DNA from 2 places in the Cedecea neteri genome. Region 2 is predicted to be linked to the other one. Evidence: predicted binding sites of a transcription regulator. Region 2 holds the regulator's gene; the other holds the start of a gene.
What was found. Region 2 encodes Fur, which represses iron uptake genes when iron is present. Its sites were predicted from a motif close to ATAATAATGAGAACNACTATCAA; they were not measured.
Positions count from the first base shown of each region.

Region 1: a site for Fur is predicted at 4,053-4,075, ahead of exbB (tol-pal system-associated acyl-CoA thioesterase). Genes of this name have one in related genera too.

Region 1 is NZ_CP009459.1:427,968-436,050, forward strand. It holds gene mgrA (L-glyceraldehyde 3-phosphate reductase) at 1-453, shown strand, start outside; gene LH86_RS02015 (TIGR00645 family protein) at 487-984, opposite strand; gene LH86_RS02020 (ESA_00282 family adhesion-associated protein) at 1,062-1,565, opposite strand; gene LH86_RS02025 (hypothetical protein) at 1,659-2,060, shown strand; gene LH86_RS02030 (hypothetical protein) at 2,065-2,448, shown strand; gene exbD (TonB system transport protein ExbD) at 2,823-3,248, opposite strand; gene exbB (tol-pal system-associated acyl-CoA thioesterase) at 3,255-3,989, opposite strand; gene metC (cystathionine beta-lyase) at 4,246-5,433, shown strand; gene yghB (DedA family general envelope maintenance protein YghB) at 5,610-6,269, shown strand; gene LH86_RS02055 (AraC family transcriptional regulator) at 6,330-7,217, opposite strand; gene yqhD (alcohol dehydrogenase) at 7,405-8,083, shown strand, end outside.
Region 2 is NZ_CP009459.1:2,299,619-2,307,701, reverse strand. It holds gene pgm (phosphoglucomutase (alpha-D-glucose-1,6-bisphosphate-dependent)) at 1-203, opposite strand, end outside; gene seqA (replication initiation negative regulator SeqA) at 231-779, opposite strand; gene ybfF (esterase) at 954-1,721, shown strand; gene ybfE (LexA regulated protein) at 1,863-2,141, shown strand; gene fldA (flavodoxin FldA) at 2,321-2,851, shown strand; gene fur (ferric iron uptake transcriptional regulator) at 3,131-3,577, shown strand; gene chiQ (ChiQ/YbfN family lipoprotein) at 3,672-3,998, opposite strand; gene chiP (chitoporin ChiP) at 4,045-5,451, opposite strand; gene glnS (glutamine--tRNA ligase) at 5,917-7,584, opposite strand; gene nagE (N-acetylglucosamine-specific PTS transporter subunit IIBC) at 7,763-8,083, opposite strand, start outside.

The sequences.
Region 1 (8,083 bases), 1.9 Mb from region 2:
AACCTGTTAAACCGCTGGGTCGATAAAAGCGGGCTGCTGGACACGCTGCAGCACAACGGCAGCGGCTGCATCGCCTTTACCCCGCTCGCCCAGGGCCTGCTGACCGGCAAATACCTGAACGGCATCCCGGAAGGTTCAAGGATGCAGGTGGAAGGCAAAAAAATTCGCGGGCTGAATGAAAAGATGCTGACCGAGGCGAATCTCAGCAGCCTGCGCTTGCTCAACGAAATGGCGCAACAGCGCGGCCAGACAATGGCGCAGATGGCGCTGAGCTGGCTGCTGAAAGATGAACGCGTCACCTCCGTGCTGATTGGTGCCAGCCGGGCAGAACAGCTCAAAGAGAATGTGAAAGCGCTGGATAATTTGCACTTTACGGCAGAAGAGCTGGAGAGAATTGACCGCCACGTCGCCGATGGCGAGCTAAATCTGTGGCAGGCATCGTCCGACAAATAAAAGCAAAAGCCCCTGTAAACAGGGGCTTAGTTTTTAATACTTCCCGCTGCGGGAAAGCTTGTCGAGATACCCCATCACAAACGCCGACAGCACAAACGTCAGGTGGATGATCACATACCACATCAGCTTGTTGTCCGGCACGTTTTTAGCGTCCATAAAAATACGCAGCAGATGGATAGAAGAGATGGCCACGATGGATGCGGCGACTTTATTCTTCAGCGAGCCGGAGTCCATTTTCCCCAGCCAGCTTAGTTTCTCTTTGCCTTCGTAAATATCCAGCGTCGAGACAAAGTTCTCATAGCCGGAAAACATCACCATAACCAACAGGCCGCCGACCAGCGCCATATCCACCAGCGAGAGCAGCGTCAGAATTAAGTCAGCTTCCGCAATCGAGAAGATATTCGGGAGAACGTGAATGATCTCCTGGAAAAACTTCACCGTCAGCGCAAGCAGGGCCAGAGATAACCCGAAGTAAACCGGAGCCAGAAGCCAGCGCGAGGCGTACATCGCATTCTCAATAAAACGTTCCATAATGTCCTGTCTGGAAATATCAAAAGGGCGTCATTATAGCGAATTCCGGTGTTTAAGAGTGACCTGCATTGCAGGCCTTAAACACTTTTCAGGTCGATCTCAGGGCGCTGGTACTGCGGCCATACCAGCGCTACCAGCTCAGGGTAAGCGTCGCGGCTAAACTCGTTAAAACACTGACGCAGGTTCAGTACTTCAATATCCGACAATGGCACCTGCTCGCCCTCGGCACAGCGTTTTTTAATGTTGTCATAATATTTATATACCGCCGAATTTAAATCACTGCAGCGACGCTGGGCGCTAAATAAAACCGGCTGAGAAGTCAGTTCATCGATACGCATTTTTTTAATAGTCGCGTGAGTGAAGTCAATATACTCACTGTTAATACGCCAATAATAGCTGGGCGTAATTTTAGACATCAACATGCCAAAATAATCTTCCCGTTCTTCACTGGTGGTGAAGGGTTGTATTTCACCCGAGGCACGATTTTTTTTATTATTTGAGGCACTAAATTCTTTGCGCATAACCAGCACGGCGCATAACAAAATCAAAATTGTGACAATAGAATAAAATATGCTGTGCATAAGAAACTCCTGTTTTTTTTATTTTAGAATTGAGGCATCATATCGCGAATCTCTGAACCTGAATATTGAACCGATTTCAAAGGATCACATTCGATGCTGCCTGAACACTTCTTACCACGGCGCTATCCCGTTGTTGCACCGCCAACGCTCCCTGCAGAAGCTGAAAATAGTACCACGCCGGAAGTCGTTCAGGATAAGATTTTAACGCTGGAAAAAAACATCCTGAGCGGCGGTCATTATGCCGGGCAGGCCAAAAACCGCCTGCTTGAGGAAACCGATCGTCATATTAAAGAGCGGTTGCTGTGTGCGGTTAGGATAGAGGCGTTACACGCCCTGATTGGCGAACTGGTTGAAAAAGAACTTATTAGTGCCGCCGATTTGCAGATGCTTATCGAAGACAAAACCGCCTGGGTGAGTAGCAAGGAACAGGAAATTTGGGTTAATCAAATGACTCAAGAAAAGCCCTGGCCGTTATGCTATTCAATTGAGGAGTAGTGCTATGGCAGAACCTATAAAAAAACAGCCAGTGTTAATTAGCGCTGATGAAAATAAAGACCATGAATTTACGTTAAGTAAAAATATAGCAATTCTGGTTCGCCTTAAGAACGAAAACATCACCCGTAATACGCAGGAAGTTACGGATATTACTTCGGCGCTTATCGACCTGAAGTGGATGAACCGCCGTGAAATCTTCCCGTGGCGCGCTAAAGAAGAGGTGTATGGGGCGGTGCTGGAAGAGATCCTCAGCCATCATCCGAAGCTTAAAGAGCAGATTCTTAAGCGACTGGAAGGGCATTATCAGCGCCTGAAAGAGCAGGAAGCGCAGACGCTGTCGATGACCCGTGGTCTTGCAGAGAAGACCTGGAAGAGTTCTACGCTGTGATCTAATCCCTACAGCAGTACAAATGCTCTTTGCTGTGCTGGATGAATGCTCCGTTCACCCGTCGATCTGTTTCCCCTCACCCCGGCCCTCTCCCCAAAGGGGCGAGGGAGTAAACAGGTGCGGGGACGGCCCTCTCCCCAAAGGGGCGGGGGGGAAACAGGTGCGGTGACGCTCCTCTCCCCAAGGGGGCGAGGGAGGATACAGGTGCGGGGAACATGGTTTATTCCCTCTCCCCAAAGGGGCGAGGGAGGATACAGGTGCGGGGAACATGGTTTATTCCCTCTCCCCAAAGGGGCGAGGGGGGAAACAGGTACGGGGAACATGGTTTATTCCCTCTCCCTCTGGGAGAGGGTTAGGGTGAGGGTCACTACCGCTTACTTCGCTTTAGTGACTTCCTGGCCGACCAGGCCAATCTTCAGATACCCTGCCTGGTGCAGCGTATCCATCACGTCCATCAGCGTTTCGTAGTCCACCGTTTTGTCCGCGCGGAAGAAAATGGTGGTGTCTTTTTTCCCTTCGGTCGCGGCAATCAGCGCGTTGACCATCGACTCTTTGGTTACCGGGTCATTACCGATAAACATCGAATGATCGGCTTTCACCGACAGGTAAACCGGCTTCTCAGGGCGTGGCTGTGGTTCACTGCTGGAGGCCGGAAGGTTAACCTTCACGTCCACCGTTGCCAGCGGCGCCGCCACCATGAAGATGATCAGCAGCACCAACATCACGTCGATAAACGGCGTAACGTTGATTTCGTGCATTTCACCATTGTCATCGAGGTTTTCGTTCAGACGCATTGCCATGGGGCATTAACCTACTCGCAGTTGCTGGGTATTACGCACCGGACGCGGCTGAGCGGTACCATCCAGGTCCAGATCGCGGCTTTGCAGCAGCAGAACCTGAGCGGCAACGTCGCTGAGGGTCGCTTTGTAGCTGCCGATCATACGCGCGAAGATGTTATAGATAACGACCGCCGGGATAGCGGCGACCAGGCCGATTGCCGTCGCCAGCAACGCCTCTGCGATGCCCGGGGCAACTACCGCCAGGTTAGTGGTCTGGGACTGGGCAATACCGATGAAGCTGTTCATGATGCCCCAAACGGTCCCGAACAGGCCGACGAACGGTGAAATCGCACCAATGGTGGCCAGGAAACCGTTCCCGCGTCCCATGTGACGCCCAACGGCAGCCACGCGGCGCTCAAGGCGGAAACCGGTACGATCTTTAATGCCTTCGTTATCTTCCACGCCGGCTGAAAGTTCCAGTTCGTTCTGGGCTTCGTTGATTAACAGCGTGATCAGGCTTTTGCTGTCAAACGCTTCGGCCGCGCTGCTCGCTTCATTCAGGGAGCGCACGTTAGCCAGCTGCTGCTGCTCTCGCTTGAGGCGACGTTTCTGGGTGATCAGCTCCACGCTCTTACTGAAAAAGATGGCCCAGGTGACAACAGAGGCCAGAATCAGGCCAATCATCACGATCTTCACTACGATGTCAGCATGTTGATACATGCCCCAAACGGACAGATCCGTCTGCATCAGATTACTCGTCACGTCTTACGCTCCAGCGAGAAATAAAAGTCAAAACTGAGACTAATATATCAAAAAACTATCGAATTGATAGTCGTTCTCATTAGTATTTACAGAGTGCCGGAAATTGTTGAAGCATTCCTTGCGCTTACGCAGGAAAAGCGCCCGCCTGGCGAAATGATGACTTTTTTCGCCAACCTGAAAAAACGCCATGATGCCCTTTGCGCATTTTGTGTTAATTTACGTCCAGACATCCAGATGGTTAGACGGGGAAGCGGAAATGGCGGAAAAACACATCGAAACGGCGCTGGTCAACGCCGGTCGCAGCAAGAAGTTTACTCAGGGCTCGGTTAACAGCGTGATTCAGCGCGCCTCCTCCCTCGTCTTTGAAAGCGTTGAGGCCAAAAAGCAGGCCACCGCCAACCGCGCTAAGGGCGAACTGTTCTATGGCCGCCGCGGCACGCTGACCCATTTCTCGTTGCAGGAAGCGATGTGCGAACTGGAAGGCGGCGCAGGCTGTGCCCTCTTCCCCTGCGGTGCCGCTGCGGTGGCTAATACGATTCTGGCCTTTGTCGAACAGGGCGATCACGTTCTGGTTACCGGAACGGCCTATGAGCCAACGCAGGATTTCTGCACCAAAATTCTCTCAAAGCTCGGGGTCAGCACCAGCTGGTTCGCGCCGGAGATTGGTGCTGATATTGCCGACCTGGTTCAGCCGAACACCAAAGTCGTTTTTCTGGAATCCCCCGGTTCCATTACGATGGAAGTCCACGATATTCCGGCGATTGTCACGGCAGTAAGGCGCGTTGCTCCTGACGCTATCATCATGATCGACAATACCTGGGCGGCTGGCGTGCTGTTTAAAGCGCTGGAGTTCGGCATCGATATCTCCATTCAGGCGGGAACCAAATATCTAATTGGCCATTCGGATGCGATGGTCGGCACCGCGGTGTCCAATGCCCGATGTTGGGATCAGCTACGTGAAAACGCCTATCTGATGGGGCAAATGCTGGATGCAGACACCGCGTATATGACCAGCCGCGGCATTCGCACGCTGGGTGTTCGCCTGCGCCAGCATCATGAAAGCAGCTTAAAAGTCGCCGAGTGGCTGGCACAGCATCCGCAGGTTGAGCGCGTGAATCATCCGGCACTGCCCGGCAGCAAAGGGCATGAATATTGGAAACGTGACTTTACGGGCAGCAGCGGGCTGTTCTCATTTGTGCTGAAAAAGCGGCTGAGTGATGAAGAGTATGAACAGTACCTCAATCATTTCGAGTATTTCAGCATGGCCTATTCCTGGGGTGGCTATGAATCGCTTATTCTCGCTAATCAGCCTGAAGAGCTGGCGGAAATCCGCCCGGCTGGCGGCGTCGACTTTAGCGGCACCCTGGTTCGCCTTCACATTGGGCTGGAAAACGTGGACGATCTGATTGCGGATCTGGAAACGGGTTTCCAGCGTATTGCCTAAAAATTCCGTTTATCGGTAACCGTGGACCGTTTTTTTGCCATCATCGGCGTTTTGTTGAGCCTGGGATCAAGGTGTCGCGAAGATTTTAGCAGTACAATGTGTAGAAATTAAGGTGAGCCTAAGTTGCGGGTGCAATACTCAGGGCGAACTCAATAAGCGGTTCCACAGGAATACCTATGGCTGTTATACAAAATATTGTCGAGGCGCTTTGGCATCATGATTTTGCCGCGCTTGCCGACCCCCATGTGATTGGCATTGTCTATTGCGTCATGTTTGCGACGCTGTTCCTGGAAAATGGGCTGCTTCCCGCTTCCTTTTTGCCGGGTGACAGCCTGTTGCTGCTTGCAGGCGCGCTTATCGCCAAAGGCGTGATGGGCTTTGTGCCGACGCTGGTGATTTTAACCATCGCAGCCAGTCTGGGCTGCTGGCTTAGCTATTTACAAGGGCGCTGGCTCGGCAATACCCGCACGGTGAAGGGCTGGCTTAAACAGCTGCCAACCCAGTACCACCAGCGCGCCACGCAAATGTTTGATCGCCACGGTTTACTGGCCCTGCTCGCGGGCCGCTTCCTGGCCTTTGTTCGTACTCTGCTGCCTACCATGGCGGGGATTTCCGGCCTCAGCAATCGCCGTTTCCAGTTCTTTAACTGGCTAAGCGGCCTGCTGTGGGTGGGCGTTGTGATTAGCCTTGGCTACGCGCTCAGCATGATCCCCTTTGTTAAGCGCCATGAAGATCAGGTGATGACCTTCCTGATGATTTTGCCGGTTGCTCTGCTGATTGTGGGCCTGGTCGGCACGGTGTTTGTGGTACTGAAAAAAAAGGTTAGCGCCGCGTAATCCCGCTTAATAAAGAAAGAGCGGATAAGCCCGACTTATTCGCTCTCCGTTTTTGCCTCATCAAATCACGCGCATCCGCGCCATATCTTCCCCCGGCGTCACGCCAAAATAGCGTTTAAACTCCCGACTAAACTGAGATGCGCTCTCGTAGCCCACGCGGATAGCCGCCGCGCTTGCCTTCATACCGTCATGCAGCATTAACATTCTTGCCTTATGCAGGCGGTAAGTTTTCAAGTATTGCAGCGGCGAAGTGCTGGTCACCGACTTAAAATTATGATGGAAAGCCGAAACGCTCATGTTGGCCTCGGCTGCCAGCTGGTCCACCGACAAGTTTTCGGTGTACTGATTTTCAATCCGACGCAGCACCCGACTGATCAAGCTAAAATGGGTCTGACGGCTGACCAGCGCCAGTAGCGCCCCGCCGCTTGGCCCCGTCAAAACGTGATAAAGGATCTCGCGGATAATCTGCTTGCCCAGGACTCGGGCATCAAGAGGACGATCCAATACGTCCAGCAACCGCTCCGCTGCGCAAAGAATTTCTTCCGACAGTTCGGCAGAATTTATCCCGTCGGTACAGGACTGCGGACGGAAGAGATCGTCTTCGCCGATGTCCATCAGCAAATCCTGCAGTTGCTGGATATCCACTTTCACACGCATCCCGGCGAGCGGTACGTCGGCCGTCGCAAAAGTTTCGCACTCGAAGGGCAAGGGCACCGTCAGAAGCAGGTATTCATTGACGTCATAGCGGAACACGCGGTCATTGAGGTAACCCGTTTTATGACCCGAAAAGAGAAAAACAATGCCCGGCTCGTACATGACCGGGGTACGAGCCATCGGTTTGGTGCCGTACATCAGCCGTACGCCATCGAAAAAATTCTCTTTTTTTTCCTTTAAAATTAGCTGATTAATCTTTTCAGTCAGTTGCTGGCAGATAGCCTGGCTGCTCATTTATTACGTCTCCACGGCGCGTTTCATCCGGCTTACAGTGTGCGATGGATTTTGCAATTTCTCCAGTCGTTTGGAGAAACAGGCAAGACAAAGGCAGGAATATGCATTGAGAGAGACAGAGTGGCGGACCACAATAAGCGCCATCAGATTTAGCAATGTGACTCATCTAACGAACGGGAAACCCATCATGAATAACTTCAATCTTCATACCCCAACCCGCATCCTGTTTGGTAAAGGCTCCCTGGCAGAACTGCGTGACCAGATCCCAGCGGACGCTCGCGTACTGATCACCTACGGCGGCGGCAGCGTGATTAAAACTGGCGTACTGGACCAGGTGAAAGACGCGCTGAAAGGCCTGGACGTGCTGGAGTTTGGCGGCATCGAACCTAACCCGTCTTACGAAACGCTGATGAAAGCCGTGGAAATCGCGCGTAAAGAAAACGTGACTTTCCTGCTGGCAGTCGGCGGTGGCTCCGTGCTCGACGGCACCAAATTCATCGCCGCTGCGGCGCATTATCCGCAAGATATCGATCCGTGGAACATTCTGCTGACCCGCGGTAACGACGTGAAAAGCGCGATCCCGATGGGTTCAGTGCTGACGCTGCCTGCAACCGGCTCCGAGTCCAACAAAGGCGCAGTAGTTTCCCGCCGCTCTACCGGCGACAAACAGGCGTTTATGTCTGACTTCGTACAGCCTGTCTTTGCGGTTCTGGATCCGGTTTACACCTACACCCTGCCACCTAAACAGGTTGCTAACGGCGTGGTGGATGCCTTTGTTCATACTATCGAGCAGTACCTGACTTACCCGGTTAACGCCAAAGTTCAGGATCGTTTTGCGGAAGGCATTCTGCTGACGCTTATCGAAG
Region 2 (8,083 bases):
ATAGCTTGCGCAATCGCCAGAATATGAGGTTCGTTAAAGCTATGCCGTGCTGCACTGCCGCGGTGGCCGGAGGTCCCGAATTTCACCGCGTGTTCGCTATTCCCCACCACTGGCTTAAGCACGTAATACTGCGCCGTAAGCTGGGCTACGTTAATCAAGTCGCTCTGTTGTGCAGGTTGGCCCGCACGATCGTGGTTAGCCATTGGCTCTTCCTTACTGACGCCAGGTTTTTAAATAGTGCCGCAAACCTTTTCAATCAGCTCCGCAGGGAACTGCATTGACTGCATGATGTGTTCGATCATGCTGCATTTACGACCAGTATTCGTATTGGTGATCACCCAGTATGGGGTGCCCGGAACATGCTTGGGCTTGGTTTGATTGCCGTTTGCCAGCAGCGTTTGCTCATCGCCAGCAAAATAGACGCGGGTGCGGCCATGCAGCGATTCAGTGGCTTCACCGAAGGTTTTTGCATCCAGCTGATACAGCGTGGACAACACCATCATAAAGCGGTTTACGGCTTTATTCTGGGCAGCGTACTCATCGGAAAGCAGCAGCTCACGAACGGCACGCACGCGGTTGCGAGCGGTGTTCGCAGGTTTTTCTTCAACAACGGGAGCCGCAGCGCGCTCAGGCGCGGCTGGCGTAGAAGTGGCTGCTGGTGTTTGCCCGGCGGTAAATTTAAGCATACGCCGTAAAATGTCTGACGCGCTCTCGCCGATGTGTTTGGTCTGGCTGGCAATATAGCGGTAAAGCTCGTCATCAACTTCGATTGTTTTCATCTTAATCCAGTGCGATATCTTTTCTGAATACAAGTCGTTGGGATTATAGGGTCAAATCCCAACAGCGAACAGGAGAGGCGACTCAAAGTCAGAGTAAACTGAATATTTGCCGCACGCCCGCGAGAATGCCAACATGATACCCTAACCAAACGAACCAAAATAAAGAACTTTGCCATGAAATTAAATGCTCGCCTGCAAACTGCGCAACAATTGAATAGCAATTCCCCTATCGTACTGATTCACGGCCTGTTCGGCAGCCTGGATAACCTGGGCGTTCTGGCGCGGGATCTGGGTAAAGATCATGCGTTGCTGCAGATCGATCTGCGCAATCACGGGCTGTCGCCGCGCAGCGATGATATGAGCTATGCCGCAATGGCCGGGGACGTTCTGGACACGCTGGACGAATACGGCATCGAGAAAGCGACGTTTATTGGCCATTCTATGGGCGGCAAAGTGGTGATGGCGCTTACCGCAATCGCCCCTCAACGTATTGATAAGCTGGTGATGATAGATATTGCGCCGGTTAATTATCAGGTTCGCCGCCACGACGAAATTTTCGCGGCTATTCGCGCGGTCACCGAAGCGGGCGTAAAAACTCGCCAGCAGGCGGCGCAAATCATGCGCGACCACATAGCTGAGGAAGGCGTCATTCAGTTTCTGCTGAAATCCTTTGCTGACGGCGAGTGGAAATTCAACGTGCCGGTGCTTTGGCAGCAATACGAAAATATCGTTGGCTGGCAGCCTGTCCCGGCCTGGCCACATCCTGCGCTATTTATTCGCGGCGGGAATTCTCCTTACGTTGATGAAAGCCACCGCGAGGCGCTGTTAAGTCAGTTCCCGCAGGCCCGTGCTCACGTCATCGCTGGAGCGGGTCATTGGGTTCATGCGGAAAAACCGGATGCCGTTTTACGGGCGATCCACCGATTTATCGACGCAGAGTAGAAAAACTGATTAAAAACAGACCGACCGGGCAGTTGAAGTCGCTAACGCGTTGGCGGGAATGGCGCGCTGATGTATGATGGCGCGCTTAATTGCACCGGCACCCTGCCCCTGCAGCCAGAATTTCCTGTCAGTATTCTAATCATGGCAAAAGAACAAACGGACCGTACTACATTAGATCTGTTCGCGGACGAGCGTCGCCCCGGGCGGCCGAAAACTAATCCGCTCTCGCGCGATGAGCAATTGCGTATCAATAAGCGCAATCAGCTGAAGCGCGATAAAGTGCGTGGTTTGAAGCGAGTTGAGCTAAAACTGAACAACGAGGCGGTCGATGCCCTCAACCAGCTGGCTGACGCCCGTAACATCAGCCGTAGCGAACTGATCGAAGAGATGTTGCTCGAGCAGCTTAAAAATCTCGGGTAACACCTTCAGCCGCCCTACGGGTTATCTGAAATCTCAAAAGGGTGAGCAAAACCATGTTGCAGACTGTGCACCCGGGCGTGATAGCTGTTTCCGCTGCTGGGGCTGTTCTGCTATGATTGCCCTATACGTGGGCATTGAACGGCCAGCATACTATTAAGTTTCAAGAGGTTATTTTACTCATGGCAATCGTAGGCATTTTTTTCGGCAGCGACACCGGTAACACCGAAAATATCGCGAAAATGATTCAAAAACAGCTCGGTAAAGACGTTGCTGAGGTGCATGACATTGCTAAAAGCAGCAAAGAAGATCTCGAAGGTTTCGACATTCTGTTGCTCGGCATCCCGACCTGGTACTACGGTGAAGCCCAGTGCGACTGGGATGACTTCTTCCCTACTCTTGAAGAAGTCGATTTCAACGGCAAACTGGTTGCGCTGTTCGGCTGCGGCGACCAGGAAGACTACGCGGAATACTTCTGTGATGCGCTGGGGACCATTCGCGACATCATCGAACCACGCGGCGCGGCGATTGTCGGCCACTGGCCAACCGCTGGCTACCACTTTGAAGCCTCCAAAGGCCTGGCGGATGACGACAACTTTGTCGGCCTTGCCATCGATGAAGATCGCCAGCCGGAGCTGACCGCTGAGCGCGTTGAGAAGTGGGTTAAACAGGTTTCTGAAGAACTGAATCTGGCCGATATCATTAACGCCTGATTTCCGTGGCGCAAATGCGATATTTGCGCCATCTTGATAGCTTGTAGCAATGAAAATAATTGCTACAAGTTTGTAACTTTCTCGTACATCCCTGTACAATGTCTTCCTGATAGCTTGGCTGATAATTACTGTAAATGGCGACGCCGCCACGATTTTTCAGCCTTATTTTGCACCATACTTGCGGTTCCCATTTAGAAGTAGCAGTTCTATAATGAGACGCATTACTCTTTACGCTCACTGCAGTTTGAGCGAATCGTTAAGCAACAGGACACTTTCCGCATGACTGACAACAATACCGCATTAAAGAAGGCCGGCTTGAAAGTCACGCTTCCGCGATTAAAAATCCTCGAAGTGCTGCAAGAGCCGGTAAATCATCACGTCAGCGCGGAAGACTTATATAAACGTCTGATCGACATGGGCGAAGAAATTGGCCTGGCGACCGTCTATCGCGTGCTGAACCAGTTTGATGATGCAGGGATCGTGACCCGTCATAATTTTGAAGGCGGCAAATCCGTTTTTGAACTGACCCAACAGCATCACCACGATCACCTGATCTGCCTCGACTGCGGGAAAGTGATCGAGTTCAGCGATGATTCTATTGAATCACGCCAGCGTGAAATCGCCACACGCCACGGTATCCGCCTGACTAACCACAGCCTCTATCTTTACGGACACTGTGCTGAAGGCGACTGCCGCGAAGACGACACCGCCCACGATCCTAAATAAGTAATCCGCATTAATGAACGCTGCTTCGGTGGCGTTTAAAAGCAAAAACCGGCAGGTTTCCCTTGCCGGTTTTTTTATTGACTGAAAAAGGCTATCAGCTGTTATTGGCGCGAATCTCCTGCCAAATCTTATCGCAGCGCACCTTCACGGCTTCATCATTGCCCGTCTTTCTTGCCTGGATGCATTTCTGGTAATCCAGCACGTTCACCGTCTCTTTCTCAACAAACGCTTTGTGCTGTTTTTCCTGACGCAGTACGTTCAGCACGCTCTGGCAGGCTTCAATTTTATCCGGGTTGCCTTCCGCCGTGTTAATACAGGCGCTATAGGCTTGTTTCAGGCGCGAATCTTCCGGAGGAGCCGGAGGCTGAACACAGGCAGACAGCGTGAAAACAGCGGCGGTAACCAGTAAAATCTTTTTCATGTTCGATTCCTTATAAAAAACGGGCGCTTACGCGCCCGGTTTCACATCAGAAGATGGTGAACGGAGCAATCACGATGAACTTCACGTCACGCTCATCCTGGAACATGTTGCCGTAACCACCGCCCCAGCTTGGGATGTCGGAGTGGTTGTCGTACTGAGTGAAGTGCAGTTTGAACAGCGTGCCTTTCGCACGGCCTTCCTGCACGGTATACATGGCGTCGAGGCTGTAAGAAGACTCTTTGATCTTGTTGGAAGCGAGATCCTGACGATTACCGGAAGCATCAAGCGCCCATGTAGATGGTTTTGCATCCCACGCATAAACGTAAGAAGCACCGACTGCCCAACCCGGCAGGTTCCAGTTGCTCAGGTCATACATTGCACCGAAGAACACGGCTTTTTCACCGTTGGCGTTGAAGTCAGAGCGGTTATCCCACCACACATCCAGACGACCGTTGGAAGACGCGTAGGTTGGCGTCATACGCTGCAGGAAGTAACCCTGCTGGCCTTCTGCCTTCACCATGGTCCCTTCCAGACGCAGGTCGACCTGGCCAATTTTATAGCCAAATGTCAGCGCCTGGAGCCATGCGGTGCCATCGTAGATATCATTGATGGTGTTGTTCGCGGCTTTGTCACGGGTACCGTAGAACTGGTAGCTGGTGCTCAGCGGGCTGCCTGCAACGTCGAATTTGTAGCTGGCTTTAGCAAAGTACTGATCAACAAAGCCCTGAGCCTGACCGAATGCTGCTTCCAGAATCAGATCGTTTTTGAAGTCATACTTCGCGCCGATGGAGTGCAGGTAATCAACTTTGGTCTTTTTATCGTTCTGGTAGAACTTGTCGGTTTCAAGGTGCCATGGCGCCTTGTACTCGTTAGTCCACATGTAGGAGAAGCTCAGCGCACCGGCGTCGCCGTAATCGAATGCGGCACCCGCTTCAGCCCCCTGATAAGTACCAGGCATGAAGCTCCAGTGTGGTGCTAACAGCGTTTGGCCGGTTGGCTGAATGTAACCTGCGCGAGCCCAAACCGGGCCGTATTTGAATTTAGCCGCCGCTTTATAAAGGCTAATGCCACCTTTATCGCCGGAGTAGTCTTCGTCGTAGGTTTTATTTTTAGAGGAGAATGCGATTTCGTTCGGGTGGCCGCTGGCGCTGTCTTCGGCCATTTCGATGGCGGTGAAGGCGGCAATATCGAAACCAAACATATCGGCCGCATAGCCAGACTGGAAGTCGAGGTTGGCGTTCCAGGTTGAGTGCGACAGGTTAGTTTTGTACTTACCGTCGGACACATCTTTACGGTCACGTTCACGCTGCCAGTAATAGATGCCACCGGTTAGCGTAGAGTCATCAACAAAGCCCGCGGCGCTAGCCTGCGGAGCCACTACAAAGCCTGAAAGAGCGGTAACGCTTGCAATAGCAAGAGCAAGCGCACTACGTTTGCCACTAAACGTACGCATAGTTAAATTCCTCTTTGACGTAAAAATCATCGTCTGACGTGAAAAGCGCCAATGACGAAAAAAAGTAAAATTGCCTGACGGCTAAAAGCGGTTTTTGCCTAACACACCCGCATTACTGCTGCTCATAGACTATTTTTCGCGACGCGAATTATCAATGACTTTGTATCAGAGATTTCCTGGAGTATGACAGAGAGCACATAATCTATGTGCATTTGTAACAAAATTGCGCAGCAGATTATTAACCCTGATTACGATTGATTTTAAGAATAAAATTTCTTTGAGAGCGCTTTCATTATAAGCATCAGGAGATTACGGGGAAAAGATCATGTCGTTCGAGGAGGTATTCACGAAAAATGCAAATGAGAATTAATTCGCATCGCGAATGTGTACACAACGTTAATGGTCGGTAAGTAAAAAGAAAAAACGCCGCATTTAGCGGCGTTTTCATCAGGCAATAAACGGCTATTATTCGCCGATTTTAGCCCAGGTATCACGCAGGCCAACGGTGCGGTTAAACACCAGTTTTTCCGCCGTCGCATAGCGGCTGTCCAGGCAGAAGTAACCTTCACGCTCGAACTGATATGCCTTACTTTTTTCCGCGTTCTGCAGGCTAGGCTCAGCGAAGCCCTGGCGAATAACCAGGGAATCCGCATTGATGGTAGACAGGAAATCTTCCGCAGCCCCTGGATTCGCGACGCTAAACAAGCGATCGTACAGACGAATTTCAACCGGCAGCGCGTGTGCCGCACTCACCCAATGAATAACCCCCTTCACCTTGCGACCGTCTGCCGGATCCTTGCTCAGGGTTTCCGGATCGTAGGTGCAGTAAAGTTCGGTGATATTACCTTCTGCGTCTTTTTCTACGCGTTCGGCTTTGATCACATAGGCATTACGCAGGCGAACTTCTTTACCCAGCACCAGGCGCTTGTATTGCTTGTTTGCTTCTTCGCGGAAGTCAGCGCGATCGATATAGATCTCGCGGCTGAATGGTACTTCACGGCTCCCCATTTCAGGTTTGTTAGGATGATTCGGCATGGTGACCGTCTCTTCTTCACCTTCAGGGTAGTTAGTGATAATAACTTTTACCGGATCCAATACAGCCATTGCTCGCGGCGCATTCTCGTTAAGATCGTCACGGATGCAGGATTCCAGAGAAGCCATTTCAACGGTATTGTCCTGCTTGGTGACGCCAATGCGCTTACAGAACTCGCGAATGGATGCTGCGGTATAGCCGCGGCGGCGCAGGCCGGAAATAGTCGGCATACGCGGGTCGTCCCAGCCTTCTACAATCTTCTCGGTCACCAGCAGGTTCAGCTTACGCTTGGACATGATGGCGTACTCGAGGTTCAGGCGAGAAAACTCGTACTGGCGCGGATGGGCAGGGATGGTGATATTATCCAGCACCCAATCATACAGGCGGCGGTTGTCCTGGAACTCCAGGGTACACAGCGAGTGTGTAATGCCTTCCAGTGCATCAGAAATACAGTGGGTGAAGTCGTACATCGGGTAGATGCACCACTTGTTACCGGTCTGGTGGTGATCGGCAAATTTAATGCGATACAGCACCGGATCACGCATAACGATAAACGGCGAGGCCATATCGATTTTGGCACGCAGGCAGGCGGTACCTTCGGCAAACTCACCGTTGCGCATTTTCTCGAACAGCGCGAGGTTTTCCTCAACGCTACGATCGCGGAACGGGCTGTTTTTACCTGGCGCAGTCAGCGAGCCACGATATTCACGAATTTGTTCCGGGCTCAGCTCATCAACATACGCCAGCCCTTTATTGATCAGCTCAACGGCATAATTAAACAGCTGGTCAAAATAATCAGACGAATAACGCACGTTGCCAGACCAGTGGAAGCCCAGCCATTCAACGTCGTGCTTGATGGACTCTACGTATTCGATGTCTTCTTTTACCGGGTTTGTGTCATCGAAGCGCAGGTTGCATTGCCCCTGGTAATCCAGGGCGATGCCAAAGTTCAGGCAAATAGACTTGGCGTGGCCAATGTGCAGATAGCCATTTGGCTCAGGCGGAAAACGGGTGCAAATACTGGTGTGCTTACCGTTCGCCAGGTCTTCATCAATGATCTGACGAATAAAGTTAGTTGGGCGGGCTTCAGCCTCACTCATCGCGGGTTCCTCAAAGCGTGTACCTTAGTTAACGGCGTATGATCTAATAAGCAGCCTCGGGAAACAACCTTTAGTTGCATAAATTAGGGTTATCCATATTTGCTTAGCGACAAGCAATAAAAAAGCGGCTGACGATTTACGTCAGCCGCTTAAGGCACAAATGCTTACTCAGGAGCGATTACTTGCCTTTAATCTCATACAGTGGCGTTTGACCTGCAACCACCTGACCTTTCGCCTGGATAACCAGACCGCTGAAGTCGTCGATGTTGCTGCAAACTACCGGGCTAATCATGGAGCGCGCATTAGCGTTCAGGAAATCAAGATCCATTTCCAGAATCGGCTGGCCGGCAACCACTTCGGCCCCTTCTTCCACCAGACGCGTGAAGCCTTTACCACCCAGAGCAACCGTGTCGATGCCCATGTGAACCACAATCTCTGCGCCTTTTTCTGTTTCAAGGCAGAATGCGTGGTTGGTGTTGAAGATTTTCACGATAGTCCC